3 regions of the Peribacillus sp. QJM3NY_7 genome follow, and region 1 is predicted to be linked to each of the others. Evidence: riboswitches for the same ligand, from Rfam matches in the RefSeq annotation. Region 1 holds a riboswitch; each other region holds the start of a gene.
What was found. Region 1 has a riboswitch for cyclic di-AMP ahead of AC0VX1_RS23095 (TrkH family potassium uptake protein). Riboswitches for the same ligand answer to the same signal wherever they lie in the genome.

Region 1 (4,377 bases):
CGTACGCAAGAGCAATACCTGGGTTATATTGACCGGTTTGTGAAATTACATGGAGATCAATATACACAGGAGGAAATAAACTCCTGGTATCGGATTGTGGTGAAGGTGTTCAGTGAAGTGATGGAGAGGTTTACGGAAGCGAATCATAGGTATGCCAATAAAATCATGAAAGCCCAACAGGCAACGATCGATGAATTGAGCACACCCATCATTTCCCTTAAAGATAACACGGCATTGCTTCCCCTGATAGGCGATATTGACACGACGAGGGGCATGTCCTTGCTTGAAAACACCTTACAAAAGTGCGCTGAAAAAAATGTCACCAGGCTTTTCATTGACCTATCCGGCGTTCATTCAATAGATAGCGGATCCGCACACCAGCTGTCTCAATTGATTGAATCCTTGCATTTGATCGGAATTCAAACAACCCTTTCAGGACTTCGGCCGGAAATAGCCATGACTGCCGTTAAGCTTCAACTGCCTTTTGATAAAGTGACAATAAAGTCCACTCTTGCCCAAGCGATCAGTACGATAAAATAATACATACATACCCAGGGCTCGGGGATGTTCGTTATAAGTTTCATCGAGAAGGCCTCCATATGGCGGTCTTCTCGTATGTATTAGCCTTCAAAAGGAGCAAGAGCCGGAACCTGCCGGATTTTATTCAATATTGGCAAAGACGGCTAGATCTTCTTTATTGCCAACCACTAAAAGCATATCTTTTTCATGGATATCCTGATCCGGTGACGGTGCTATGATGATTTCTCCATTACTCACGATGGCAATGACGCTGATATTATATTTTGCCCGTAAATCAAGCTCCCTGAGGCTTTTTCCCTTCATGCTCATGGGGAGGATGATTTCCTCGATATTGTATTCTTTAGAAAGCTCGATATAGTTCAGCATGTTAGGGGAAAGGAGCTGGTTCGCGACCCGTTCCCCCATATCCCTCTCAGGATAGATGACCCAGTCGGCACCGACTTTTGTGAGCACCTGACCGTGATTTTTATTAAGTGCTTTGGCAATGACTTTTTTGATCCCAAGCTCTTTTAAAAGCAAGGTAGTTAAAATGCTCGATTGCATGTCATTTCCGATGGCTACGATGACACAATCGAAATTACGGATTCCGATTGCTTTCAATGTCTCTTCTTCGGTCGTATCCGCCATGACGGCATGGGTAACGTTCAGTTCCGCATTTTCGACTCTTTCCTCGTTCACATCAATACCCAAGACCTCTTGGCCTGCCGTATATAATCTATGGGCCACACTGGTTCCGAATCTGCCTAAACCTATCACGGCGTATTGTCGTTTTCCCATCTTTTACACTCCTTCATTCATTATTAACCAATCATGATTTTCCCTTTTGGACGTCGGAACGGATCTGGCTTGCGCCTCATGGCGATAGCAAAGGCCAAAGTCAAAGGACCGACACGGCCTGCAAACATCGTGAAAATGATGAGCATCCGGCCAACCGGTGATAATTCCGGGGTCAAACCCATTGAAAGTCCCACGGTGGCGAATGCTGAAGTGGCTTCGAACAAAATCATCAAGAAATCAGTTCCGCTTTCAGTGATGGTCAGCAGAATGGAGATGATGGAAACCATGAATACACCAATGAACGTAACGGATAATGCTTTAAAGATCGTTTCACTCACGATGCGGTGACGGAACAAGACCACATCACCCTTACCTTTGATCTGTGACCAAACCGTTCCTACAAGCGTGGCCAATGTCGTCGTTTTAATCCCGCCGCCAGTCGATCCGGGTGATGCCCCAACGAACATCAAGAAAATGATGAGCAGTAATGCAGGCTGTGTTAAATCAGGGATATTCAGCGTGTTGGAGCCTGCCGTCCTTGGTGATACCGATTGAAATAAGGACGACAGCATTTTACCCATGAAAGATAAAGGCTGCAATGTCTTGGCATTGCCGTATTCGAATAAAAAGATTAAAATCGCGCCGGCAATCGTAAGGGTCACGCTAGTCGTCAGAACGATCTTCGTATGTACGGATAAACGATGTGCATTCCGATATTCGTATAGTTCATTCATCACGATAAAGCCTATCCCGCCAACCGTGATGAGGAAGGCGACGGTAAGGGTTACGAATGGATCCGATGCATATGGGGTCAAACTCCTGAATTCCCCCATTAAATCAAAGCCGGCATTATTGAAATTCGAGACGGAATGAAAAACCCCGTAATAGATCGCTTTGCCGGTTGGCATGTCAAAAGAAAAGCGAATCGATAAGATAAGGGCACCCACACCCTCAATGATGGCCGTGAAAATTAAAAGCCGTTTCACTAATCTGACTACACCCGCCATGGATAGATTATTTAAGGACTCCTGCAAGAGTAACCTGCCTTTTAAGGAAATCTTTTTGCCTAGAAGGAAAAAGAAAAACGTCGCAAATGACATGAACCCTAAGCCGCCTATCTGAATCAGTGTTAAGATGACCAACTCACCAAAAGTGGTGAAGGTCGATCCCGTGTCCACTACGACCAGCCCTGTTACACATGTAGCGGAAGTCGAGGTGAATAAAGCATCCAGAAAAGAAAGACCATGGCCATTTTCTGTGGAAACCGGCAGGGTCAATAAATAGGCCCCGATAAGTATCAGGATGGCAAAGCCGAGTACAAGTATTTTTGGCGGATCCAATAAATTTTTTGTCATTCTCAAATGATCATCCCTACTGTATGACTTTTAATCAACAATCTGCTTTTCGAATCTTTTTAAAAGCATAATAAAAAGACCTGCGAAAACATCGAATAGCTGTATTGCCACAAAAAGCGTGCAAAAAAAGCTCCCGAAATAGGCGGTCTTATGACCTCCTTCGCTTTAGCCGACGAAGTTAGCTGACGGGTAGGATGGCGAAAGAGCTGATCTCATCCCTTCTGCAAGGCAGAATTAACCCCAAATGATTGGGTCCTCCGTACTCATTTACCATGAGTTTTGGCCGAAATGCATTAAATTGATAAACGTATTCTACTCCCATCATTTAGCAGTTGTAAACCCCTAAATCGGAAAAATATATTTCTTTAACAAAACTGAAAATTTACGTTTTATTTACATTAAAAAAACGTATTGACAAATATTAGTTAGCACATTATGATAGGTTCGATTAATCCAATTATGATAACCGGCATCGATGTACTTTATTCAATAATTTCAAGCAGAACATGCTATTGCCAATCAAAATTTGTAATAGATATATTATATTTCTTTTGTAAAAGATAAAGAAAAAAGCAGTACATTATTAGTTAAATTCAATACATTTTATTAAAAAGGCGGGCAATTATGGAGAAGACGTTCAATAGATATGTTATCAATGCTACAGGCAAGGGTGGCCAAACATATTTAACACAATGCCAGGATAAAGATGCACTAAGGAAATGGATAGCCGATCATGAGGATCAAATCATCATGAATGAATTAAGGATAACGGATAAGAAAAAGAATCCGTTTTTAAAACTGTTTTCCCCAAGGTAAATCAACTGATTCCAACATTCATAGCGGTATTCAATTATTGTAATCCCTGTGTTCTATCCAGGAACGGTGAGCGAAAAATCCATATCTTGTTTTGCTTTTAAACTCATTATATTTAATGAGTTTTTTTGCGTTATTTACAGTATCGAACTATTAATGTTAAAATTTAGTAATTAATAATGTGGACGTAGAGAAGAGAAAAGTAAAATGAAATGAAATGACCACTTTCCGAGAGCAATCGAGGATTGTTGGGTATGTATGGGGGGCATCGCAAATTGGTCGCGTTCCTTGGGGACGGGGTTTTTTATTGTACGGTCAAAGGGGGAGAAGCGATGACATTAAGAAATGCATTAGTATCCTGGAAATACCCTTCCATTCTTTTGTGTGGAATAGGTATCTCCAACTAAAATCGTTCATTGGATGAATGTGCGCAATTGGCTGATGAAGTTCAAGATTTGAAAATGGATTTTCGCCATTTCTTCCGCCGTTTGTTCCTCACAGTTCTCCAGCCACTCAGTAATCACCCCTAAAATCGCCGATGTCAGGAAGGCGTGCATATACATGCGGAATGCTTCATCTTTAGCTGCAGGATGCAGGCTGATCAAACGCTCCAACAGTACTTCACCGAAAACCCGTTTTATTTTTTTCGCAAAAGAAGGGTCTCCCTGATCACCAAGAATGGCCCTTAATGCGTGAGCATGTTCACTGATGAATTGAAAAATCGCTATGAAAGGCGGATAAAGTTGCTGTTGATTAAGAGCCAAAAAAGCCTCTTTAGGCAAAATGGCAGTAATGCGGGTTTGAAGTTCATGTAACAATTCCTGCTGTAAGTGATCCATCAATTCATATTTATCTGTGTAGTGCAAATAGAATGTGCCCCGATTAATATTGG
Region 2 (4,377 bases), 1.7 Mb from region 1:
GTTGATCTTGATCTATTTAATCCGCTCGATTTTAAAAAACGGGAGCAATTAGAAAATGAACGGAACAGTATTGAAAAACTATCTAAAACAAACTAACTCCTTTATCCGCTTTTTATTGGTTGGAATAGTCAATACAGCGGTTGGACTTACCATCATGCTTTTTCTCATGAATGCTCTTGAATTATCTTACTGGATCTCCACCTTTATCGGCAATGGTACGGGAGCTGTGACGAGTTTTCTTTTGAACAGGACTTTTACCTTTAAAAGCGATATAGAATGGCGGCGAGGAGTTGCCCGTTTCTTTTGCGTCATCCTGATTTGTTATTCCGCCGCTTATTCTATAGGCCAAGCCATTGCAGAATCACTGGAAGGAACCGTTCATTTATCCATACAACAAAATTTGGCTGTTCTGATAGGAACAATCTTTTATACAGTGCTTAACTATCTTGGCCAGAAATACTTTGTCTTTAAAAAAAGCAATTTGAGGCCAATTCAAGAAGGAAGGAACTAAATAGCATAGATCAGTGGAATAATGCCCCCGAAAGGAAGGGAATTAAAAATGGAATCGGAAAGCGAAATTCTGATTTTATGACTATCCAAGCTGGGGCAGATCTGTTTTACTTAATCCATCACGTTACTTCATTTTTCCTTTTGGGGAATCTATCTTTTGTTCATTGTCTTCTTGAATATCTTCCTTTCAGACGTTTACTTTCCTCCTTTCCTACCATCGAATCATGTGTTTGCATGACTTTTGTTATATAAGTCAAGAATAAAACCTCGCTTATAAATAATAATTCTATTTCTGTGCAAAATTTTCATTTACTTTTCCATTTCACGGGAGTATGATAATCAACAGTTTCATATTTCTAAATCGCTTAAACCTTATGGTGCGGGGGACCCGTTATTGGGATTGTCTTTAACAATCCAAGGGGTGAATCCTTTAAAAGGTAGGGCTACTCTTAGGTCCGAATCCGACAGCTAACCTCGTAAGCGTTATATGAGAAGGAAGGTGGAGCTTGTTAGACAAAAAAAATTGATGTCTACAGGTCTATTTAGCTATGACTTGTAGGCATTTTTGTGTTTCGTCTCGTTTTTTTGCGACAGCTGGGAAACATAAACTTATAAATTACATGGTGGTGAATTCTTGATGTTATCTTCTATAAAGAGGTTCTTGATCGGGAGACCTTTAAAATCAAATGCACTTGGTGAACAAAAGCTTAACAAAACAAAGGCGTTGGCGATATTATCTTCAGATGCATTGTCTTCGGTTGCATATGGGCCGGAGCAAATATTGATTGTCCTGATCACGGTCGGTGCTGCGGCATTCTGGTATTCAATCCCTATCGCGATTGGAGTATTGATCCTGTTAACCGCTTTAATTTTGTCCTACAGACAAATCATTTTCGCTTATCCACATGGCGGGGGAGCCTATGTGGTTTCAAAAAACAATTTAGGTGTCAACCCAGGGTTGATAGCTGGAGGATCCTTATTGGTCGATTATATATTAACTGTCGCGGTAAGTGTATCCGCTGGTACGGATGCCATCACGTCCGCTTTTCCCGGCCTGCATGATTATAATGTCCTCATAGCCATTATTTTCGTCATCCTACTTACTATCTTGAACCTTAGGGGGGTTACGGAATCGGCATCTGTCTTGGCCTATCCGGTGTACCTATTCGTTTTAGCCTTGTTCATCTTGATTGGGGTTGGGATTTACAAGATTCTGACAGGAGGAGTCTCACCGGAATTGCATGCGTCAATCGGTACTCCGGTAGCCGGCATCAGTTTATTTATACTGCTAAGAGCATTTGCATCAGGAAGCTCCGCATTGACAGGAGTCGAAGCGATTTCCAATGCAATCCCGAACTTTAAAGATCCAGCACCGAATAATGCTGCGAAAACATTAATAGCGATGGGTTCCTTACTAGCTGTTTTGTTTTCGGGAATCGTATACTTAGCCTATTATTTAAGCATTGTTCCTAGCGCAGAGGTAACGGTCGTCTCCCAGATTGCTGAAGAGATCTTTGGACGGAATTTCATGTATTTCTTCATTCAAGGTACAACTGCATTGATCTTGATACTTGCGGCAAATACTGGATATTCGGCTTTCCCTTTGCTTGCGGTAAATCTGGCGAAGGATAAATTCATACCAAGGGCGTTTACGATAAGAGGGGACCGTTTAGGGTATTCCAATGGAATTATCATACTTGGACTTGCATCCATCATCTTGATAGTCGCAGTTGAAGGACATACGGAAAATCTCATTCCGCTTTATGCGGTTGGTGTATTCATCCCATTTACGTTATCCCAGACCGGGATGATTGTTAAATGGATTCGCGAAAAGCCAAAAGGCTGGATGATGAAATTAACCATTAATTCAATTGGTGCCATAATTAGCTTTATCGTCACGATGATATTCTTTTTAACCAAATTTATTCAGGTTTGGCCTGTTTTGATTTTTTTACCTATCATCATTTTAATTTTTCATCGAATTAGAAAGCATTATGAAGCAGTTGGAGACCAACTAAGGATTACAACATGTGAGCCGATCTTACCAATCGAAGGAAATATCATCATTGTACCTGTTGCGGGTATAACTCATGTGGTTGAGAACTCTTTAAATTATGCAAAATCTCTATCTGCACATCAGGTCATTGCCGTTTATGTCGCTTTTGAAAGAGAAGATGAAAAGAAATTCGAAGAAAAATGGAAAAAATGGCAGCCGGATGTAAGGCTCGTTACACTGAATTCGTATTACAGAAGTATCATTCAGCCACTAACTAAATTTGTGGATACAGTAGAACATAAGGCTAGTGAATCCAACTATAAAGTTACGGTGATCATCCCCCAATTCATTCCGAAGAAGGGCTGGCACAATATACTTCATAACCAATCAAGTTTACTGATTAAGGCCTACTTGCTTTATAGAAGAAATGTGGTTGTTGCGACAGTGCCATATCATTTAAAGAAGTAAGTTCCATATCTAAGAAAAGAAGCAGACCTACATAAGGTTTGCTTTTTTTCTAATCTTTATAAAAAAGTCAGCAGTAACTTACGCTGCCGATATTGAGTATGAACATTCATTACCAGCTCATTAATTTACAGTAACTATGAAGCCCGCACGATAAAAAGGATTTGCAGTAAGATGTGGGGATACTTCCTCTTTTAAAGTTTTAATTAATGTTAATATAAACTTTCCCCATCTTCATTATCCGAACGACGGCTGTTTGGGAAAGTCATTATTTCAAAGTCGATGATGATTCGGAAATGGACATGCAACTCATCAAAATGGTGGCTAGCATCAATCAGTATCATTAAAAAGGGCTGAGTCTGCAGCCCTTTTTGTGTTGAACACTACTTTAGGGGAAACACTTCATAAAATTACCAAGGGTCAATTCAAATAATGCGAACATATTAAGAAGACAAAATGAAATTTCCTGCTTAATTTTGAACTTACATATATGGGGGTTGTAAATGGATATATTATTAGCTCTCTTGCCGGCATTATTCTGGGGAAGCATCGTTTTATTTAATGTGAAACTCGGGGGTGGACCCTATAGTCAAACACTAGGTACAACGATTGGCGCCTTGATTTTTTCAATTGGTGTTTATATTTTTGCCGATATTAAGCTGTCACTTTTGGTGTTTGGTGTCGGAGTCGTATCTGGATTGTTTTGGGCCGTTGGACAAGCTAATCAGCTTAAGAGCATTGATTTAATGGGAGTTTCTAAAACAATGCCGATTTCAACAGGATTGCAGCTCATTTCAACCACTTTATTCGGGGTCATCGTTTTTCATGAATGGTCTACAATGAAAGCAATCATTTTAGGCGTCTTGGCATTAGTTTTCATTATTATAGGAATCGTCTTGACCTCATTGGAAGATAAAGAATCGAAAGAGGGCAAATCGGGAAACTTGAAGAAAGGAATTGTTATTCTCCTCATCTCGACATTCGGTTATTTGGTTTATGTGGTCGTGGCCCGTCTTTTTGATGTTGATGGATGGTCAGCATTGTTCCCTCAAGCGATCGGGATGGTGATAGGCGGTCTGTTATTGACTTTTAAGCATAAACCGTTTAACAAATATACGATTCGTAATATCATTCCGGGATTGATATGGGCTGCAGGGAACATGTTTTTATTCATTTCCCAGCCACGTGTGGGAGTGGCCACTAGTTTTTCACTTTCGCAGATGGGCATAGTCATCTCAACCCTTGGCGGGATCTTCATTTTACGTGAAAAGAAAACGAAGCGCCAACTAATTGGAATAGTAATTGGGATTATCTTGATCATCATAGCTGGGATTATGCTGGGATTGGCAAAAAGTTAATTGGAGGGTGATTACATGTATACAGATTTAGAAGGTAAGGTCGTTGTC
Region 3 (4,377 bases), 1.0 Mb from region 1:
AAAAAACTTGAATATTGATATAACGACAAGCACTTCAGACCTTATTAAAAGTAACATTGAGCAAGAAATGTACAAGCAGGAACTAGAAAAAAACAGGTTGGATGAAAAAGTGAAAATGCTTGACGTTCAATTAAGTTCGATTGAGGAGCAGTCCAGTGCAATTGTGACGACGAGCGAGGCTGATGGTGTCGTTAAAAAAATCAATAAAAACCTTGATAATCCCATTATATCCATCGTTTCGACAAATATGGCAATTGAAGGGTATTTCTCCGGGGAGGAAATGAAAAAGGCTGAAGTGGGCATGACTATAAAAGCAAGTTCCTCTGATTCAAAAAAGGCATTGAAAGGGACGATAGGCCGTATCCATTCCTATCCCGCTGAAGAGCCATCATTAAAAAAAGATAACAGATTTCCATTTCAGGCTTTAATCGAACCGGAAGGCGAAGAAACGGAAACGGAACCTCTGTTGGTGGGATCGAAAGTGAATCTTACTGTAATAACCAATGAGAAAGCCGGTGTACCCTCCATACCGATAGAGGCGGTACAATACCAAAAGCATCCTTATATTTACAAGTTGACGAATAAAGGCCATGTGGATAAACATTACATTACAAAAGGTCTTAAGGCTGAAGGAAAGCAGGAAATCATAAAGGGACCGTCGGTAGGTGACGTCATCCTGCTGAAGCCGAATGTGGCCGTGAAGAACCATTCTGATTTTATTACTCCGATTCAATTTGAAAAAGTGAAAGTTGCAACTTATAAAAAATTCACCTCTAGGGAAAAAGTAAGATACCTGTTACTTGGCATTTTGGAAAAATAACCATTCCTTCAACAAGAGAGGTGATGTCAAATTATTTATTAATTATATCAATATAACTTATTTGATTAAAAATCAGGAAGAGTAATTATAGATAGAATAGCTAATAATACAGAATATTCAGACATATTTAAAGACCTTTTTCTAGAACGGATGCGAATAAATATTTACAGATTATCATTTTTAGTATAATATTTTATTATAAGTTAACTCGCTTAATCTTATTCCAAGAACGGGGGACCCATTTTTGTGGATTTTATCCGCTAGGGGTGAATTCAGAAATGAAAGGGCTTTTTGTGTTTCCAATCCTAACCCGACAGCTAACCTCGTCAGCGTCTTCAAGGGAACATGTGTGAATATTCACGCCTATAAGAAATCGACACATGAAGTGTCTTTTTTTTCGGCGTAAAGACAGAGTTTTTCAAAAAAGAAAAATTACTTTCTTTTATTAGTATCTTGTTTCCCTTACCGAGACAAAAATGTTTTTGCATCAAAGACTTTATGGAAGGTGAGGAAAGTAAATGAAGAAATTCAAATTAAGTTTAGCTAGCCAAATTTTCATTGGTTTAATTTTAGGGATTATCGTTGGTGCCATTTTTTATGGTAATGAGACGGCCCAAAACTTTTTACAGCCATTCGGAGACATTTTCCTACGAATGATTAAAATGATTGTAGTGCCGATCATCGTTTCAAGCCTTATCGTTGCAGTTGCTGGTGTAGGCGATTTGAAAGCGGTAGGTAAGCTAGGTGCTAAATCATTATCATACTTTGTAGTGGTAACTATGATAGCGATTGCTGTTGGTTTAATTTCAGCGAATATCATCCAGCCTGGTGCTGGTGTGAATATGGATAAGCTGGAACAAACTGATATTTCCACATATGTGGATACAGCAGAAACTAAGCAGCATGAATCGTTTGTAGATACACTCGTTCACATTGTACCATCCAATCCAGTTCAAGCTATGGTACAAGGCGATATGCTAGCGATCATTTTCTTCTCCGTGTTGTTTGGGCTTAGTATTGCAGCCATCGGTGAAAAGGGTAAACCAGTATTCCGCTTCTTCCAAGGTACAGCTGAAGGAATGTTCTACCTAACAAACATGGTCATGAAATTCGCTCCTATCGGTGTATTTGCACTAATCGGTGTGACGATCTCCAAGTTCGGTTTGGAATCTTTAATTCCGCTAGGGAAGTTAGCGCTTTCTGTATACGGAACAATGATTTTCTTTGTAATAGTCATTCTTGGTCTTATTGCGAAATTTGTCGGATTCAATATCTTTACGCTGATTAAACTTCTAAAAGAAGAATTGATTCTTGCTTTCTCTACTGCAAGTTCAGAAGCGGTTCTTCCGAAACTCATGGAAAAAATGGAGAAAGCGGGATGTCCAAAACATATTGCTACATTTGTTATTCCGACTGGATACTCCTTTAACCTTGATGGTTCTACATTATACCAAGCGTTAGCAGCTATCTTCATCGCTCAAATGTACGGAATCGATTTAAGCGCGTATGAGCAAATTACGCTGATGCTAGTGTTAATGATCACGTCCAAGGGAATTGCGGGTGTACCGGGTGTATCTTTCGTAGTTCTTTTAGCGACATTGGGAACTGTCGGTATTCCTATTGAAGGTCTAGCATTTATTGCCGGTATCGACCGTATTCTTGATATGGGACGTACAGTGGTAAACGTTATCGGTAATTCACTTGCGGCAATCGTCATCTCTAAATGGGAAGGTCAATTCAACCCTCCTTCCAAAAAAGAGTTAGAGCAAGTTTCTTAATATAAAAAATCCAGAGTGAAATGTCACTCTGGATTTTTTTATTGAATGAAAAAGCGCTTCCTTAATTTTTCTAGTTGACTGTAAACTCTGCTTCCTTCAGATACTCAAGCACTTCAAGTTGAATTGTTTTATGGAGGAAACTACCTTCTTGACGCGTCTTCCCGGATGTCAAAATACCCCCAAATTCATAAAGCCTTTCATCTTGTTTACCCCAAAACCAAATCATTTCCTCTCGGCCCAGAAGGTCATGTGTTGTGAAATGAAACTACCTTCCGGCTTTAAAATACGGTTGATTTGTTTTCAAAAGCTAATGTCGGTCATTTTGAGTTGGGGAAGCATCAGCAAAAAGGGAAGTGGCCCTATATTTTTTCCTATTGGTTAATATGGATTTTGATTCATGTTATTTACCTGATGCAGATGATGATGATTAATATTGGGGTTATATAACTTACGTGAAACTCCAAAAGTTTGATAAAATAACATTATTGATTGAGAGCTCGGAGGGGGTCAGGTTATGAAGAATGAAAGTAATGATATCTTATACATGTATATGCAGGCTTCCGAACGGTTTGTCCTTTTTAATGGACTCAATTTTCGTGAATTCGTCAATTCGCTTCCGTATACCTTGGATTCGATCTTATTATTGAAACATCAATTCGATGGTGGGGAATACAATTTGAATGTCCTGCTTGAGAGCGCTTCATCTGAAGCTATTGCGAAGCTCGTTAAAGAAAATGTCCGGACATATGGAGATTTCTGTTGGATCGATTTTGAAGAAGCGGAAGGGCTGGATGAATTGGATGGAAGGGAAATAGCGGAACTTTTATATTTAGGACACGCTAAAACCCATCTGGATCCCCCGTTTTTCCGTAAATTGAATAACCAATATGTGTACCTTGCCCAGGATGATGGCTGGTTCAATAAAATTTATTTTCGTTCTCTTTCGACATATTATATGATGTTAGGAAGGCTGATTCCGCTAAAGCTGGAGCCGTTAAAAGTAGAGAGGACGTGGCTTGGAATCAGAAAGAAAAAAGAGCTGACGGCGATTCCTGCAGAAATCATCGTTTCCTTGGCTCATATTCTGGCAGAGGGGCTCGTTTTTTCCTTTCGGGATGTTAAGTATACTAGAACGAAAATTGAGATACCGGCATGGGTCGTAGGGGATTATTTAAACATGGATGAAATGCATGATTCCTTTTTGGATAGAGATAGTAAGGAGCCCGATGCATTTATTATTTTCAATCGAAAAGAGAAGATTTGGGAAAGCGTTATTAGAAATACACCATCCTCCTGATTTTATTTGAAGTCTTTGAACTTTTTAGGTGTAAGACTTACCGTCTCATGCATAAAAGATAAGAGAGGGAAACGTAGAGGTGTTCACAGGATGTGGCGGTTTTATTCTGTGTTCTGCAAATAGTAATCATTGGAAAAGCCTCAATGATGGAAGTTTCGCTTTATCCCGCATTAACAGGCTGTAAGGAAGCCTGATGATAAATGTAATGAAAAAGAAATGTGGTGAGCCAACAGCCTGTAAATGCCCGATTGCGACGCACAGGATGTGCTAGCAAAGGAGTTGCCACAGGATGTGGCGGTTTTATTCTGTGTTCTGCAAAATAGTAATCATTGGAAAAGCCTCAATGATGGAAGTTTCGCTTTACCCCGCATTAACAGGCTGTAAGCGAGGCCTGATGATAAATGTAATGAAAAAGAAATGTGGTGAGCCAACAGCCTGTAAATGCCCGATTGCGACGCACAGGACGTGCTAGCACAGGAGTT

Region 2: another riboswitch for cyclic di-AMP. It lies ahead of AC0VX1_RS04530 (APC family permease); the one in region 1 lies ahead of AC0VX1_RS23095 (TrkH family potassium uptake protein).
Region 3: another riboswitch for cyclic di-AMP. It lies ahead of AC0VX1_RS01410 (cation:dicarboxylate symporter family transporter); the one in region 1 lies ahead of AC0VX1_RS23095 (TrkH family potassium uptake protein).

The regions. Positions count from the first base shown of each region.
Region 1 is NZ_CM149663.1:4,795,396-4,799,772, reverse strand. Features, by position in the region: gene AC0VX1_RS23105 (STAS domain-containing protein) at 1-540, shown strand, start outside; gene AC0VX1_RS23100 (potassium channel family protein) at 661-1,317, opposite strand; gene AC0VX1_RS23095 (TrkH family potassium uptake protein) at 1,341-2,672, opposite strand; cyclic di-AMP (ydaO/yuaA leader) riboswitch at 2,825-2,967, opposite strand; gene AC0VX1_RS23090 (hypothetical protein) at 3,297-3,488, shown strand; gene AC0VX1_RS23085 (TetR/AcrR family transcriptional regulator) at 3,899-4,377, opposite strand, start outside.
Region 2 is NZ_CM149663.1:951,652-956,028, forward strand. Features, by position in the region: gene AC0VX1_RS04520 (glycosyltransferase family 2 protein) at 1-96, shown strand, start outside; gene AC0VX1_RS04525 (GtrA family protein) at 56-511, shown strand; cyclic di-AMP (ydaO/yuaA leader) riboswitch at 863-1,009, shown strand; gene AC0VX1_RS04530 (APC family permease) at 1,148-2,974, shown strand; gene AC0VX1_RS04535 (RhaT/GlcU family sugar-proton symporter) at 3,475-4,329, shown strand; gene AC0VX1_RS04540 (glucose 1-dehydrogenase) at 4,345-4,377, shown strand, end outside.
Region 3 is NZ_CM149663.1:266,196-270,572, forward strand. Features, by position in the region: gene AC0VX1_RS01405 (efflux RND transporter periplasmic adaptor subunit) at 1-820, shown strand, start outside; cyclic di-AMP (ydaO/yuaA leader) riboswitch at 1,020-1,167, shown strand; gene AC0VX1_RS01410 (cation:dicarboxylate symporter family transporter) at 1,339-2,598, shown strand; gene AC0VX1_RS01415 (hypothetical protein) at 3,113-3,895, shown strand.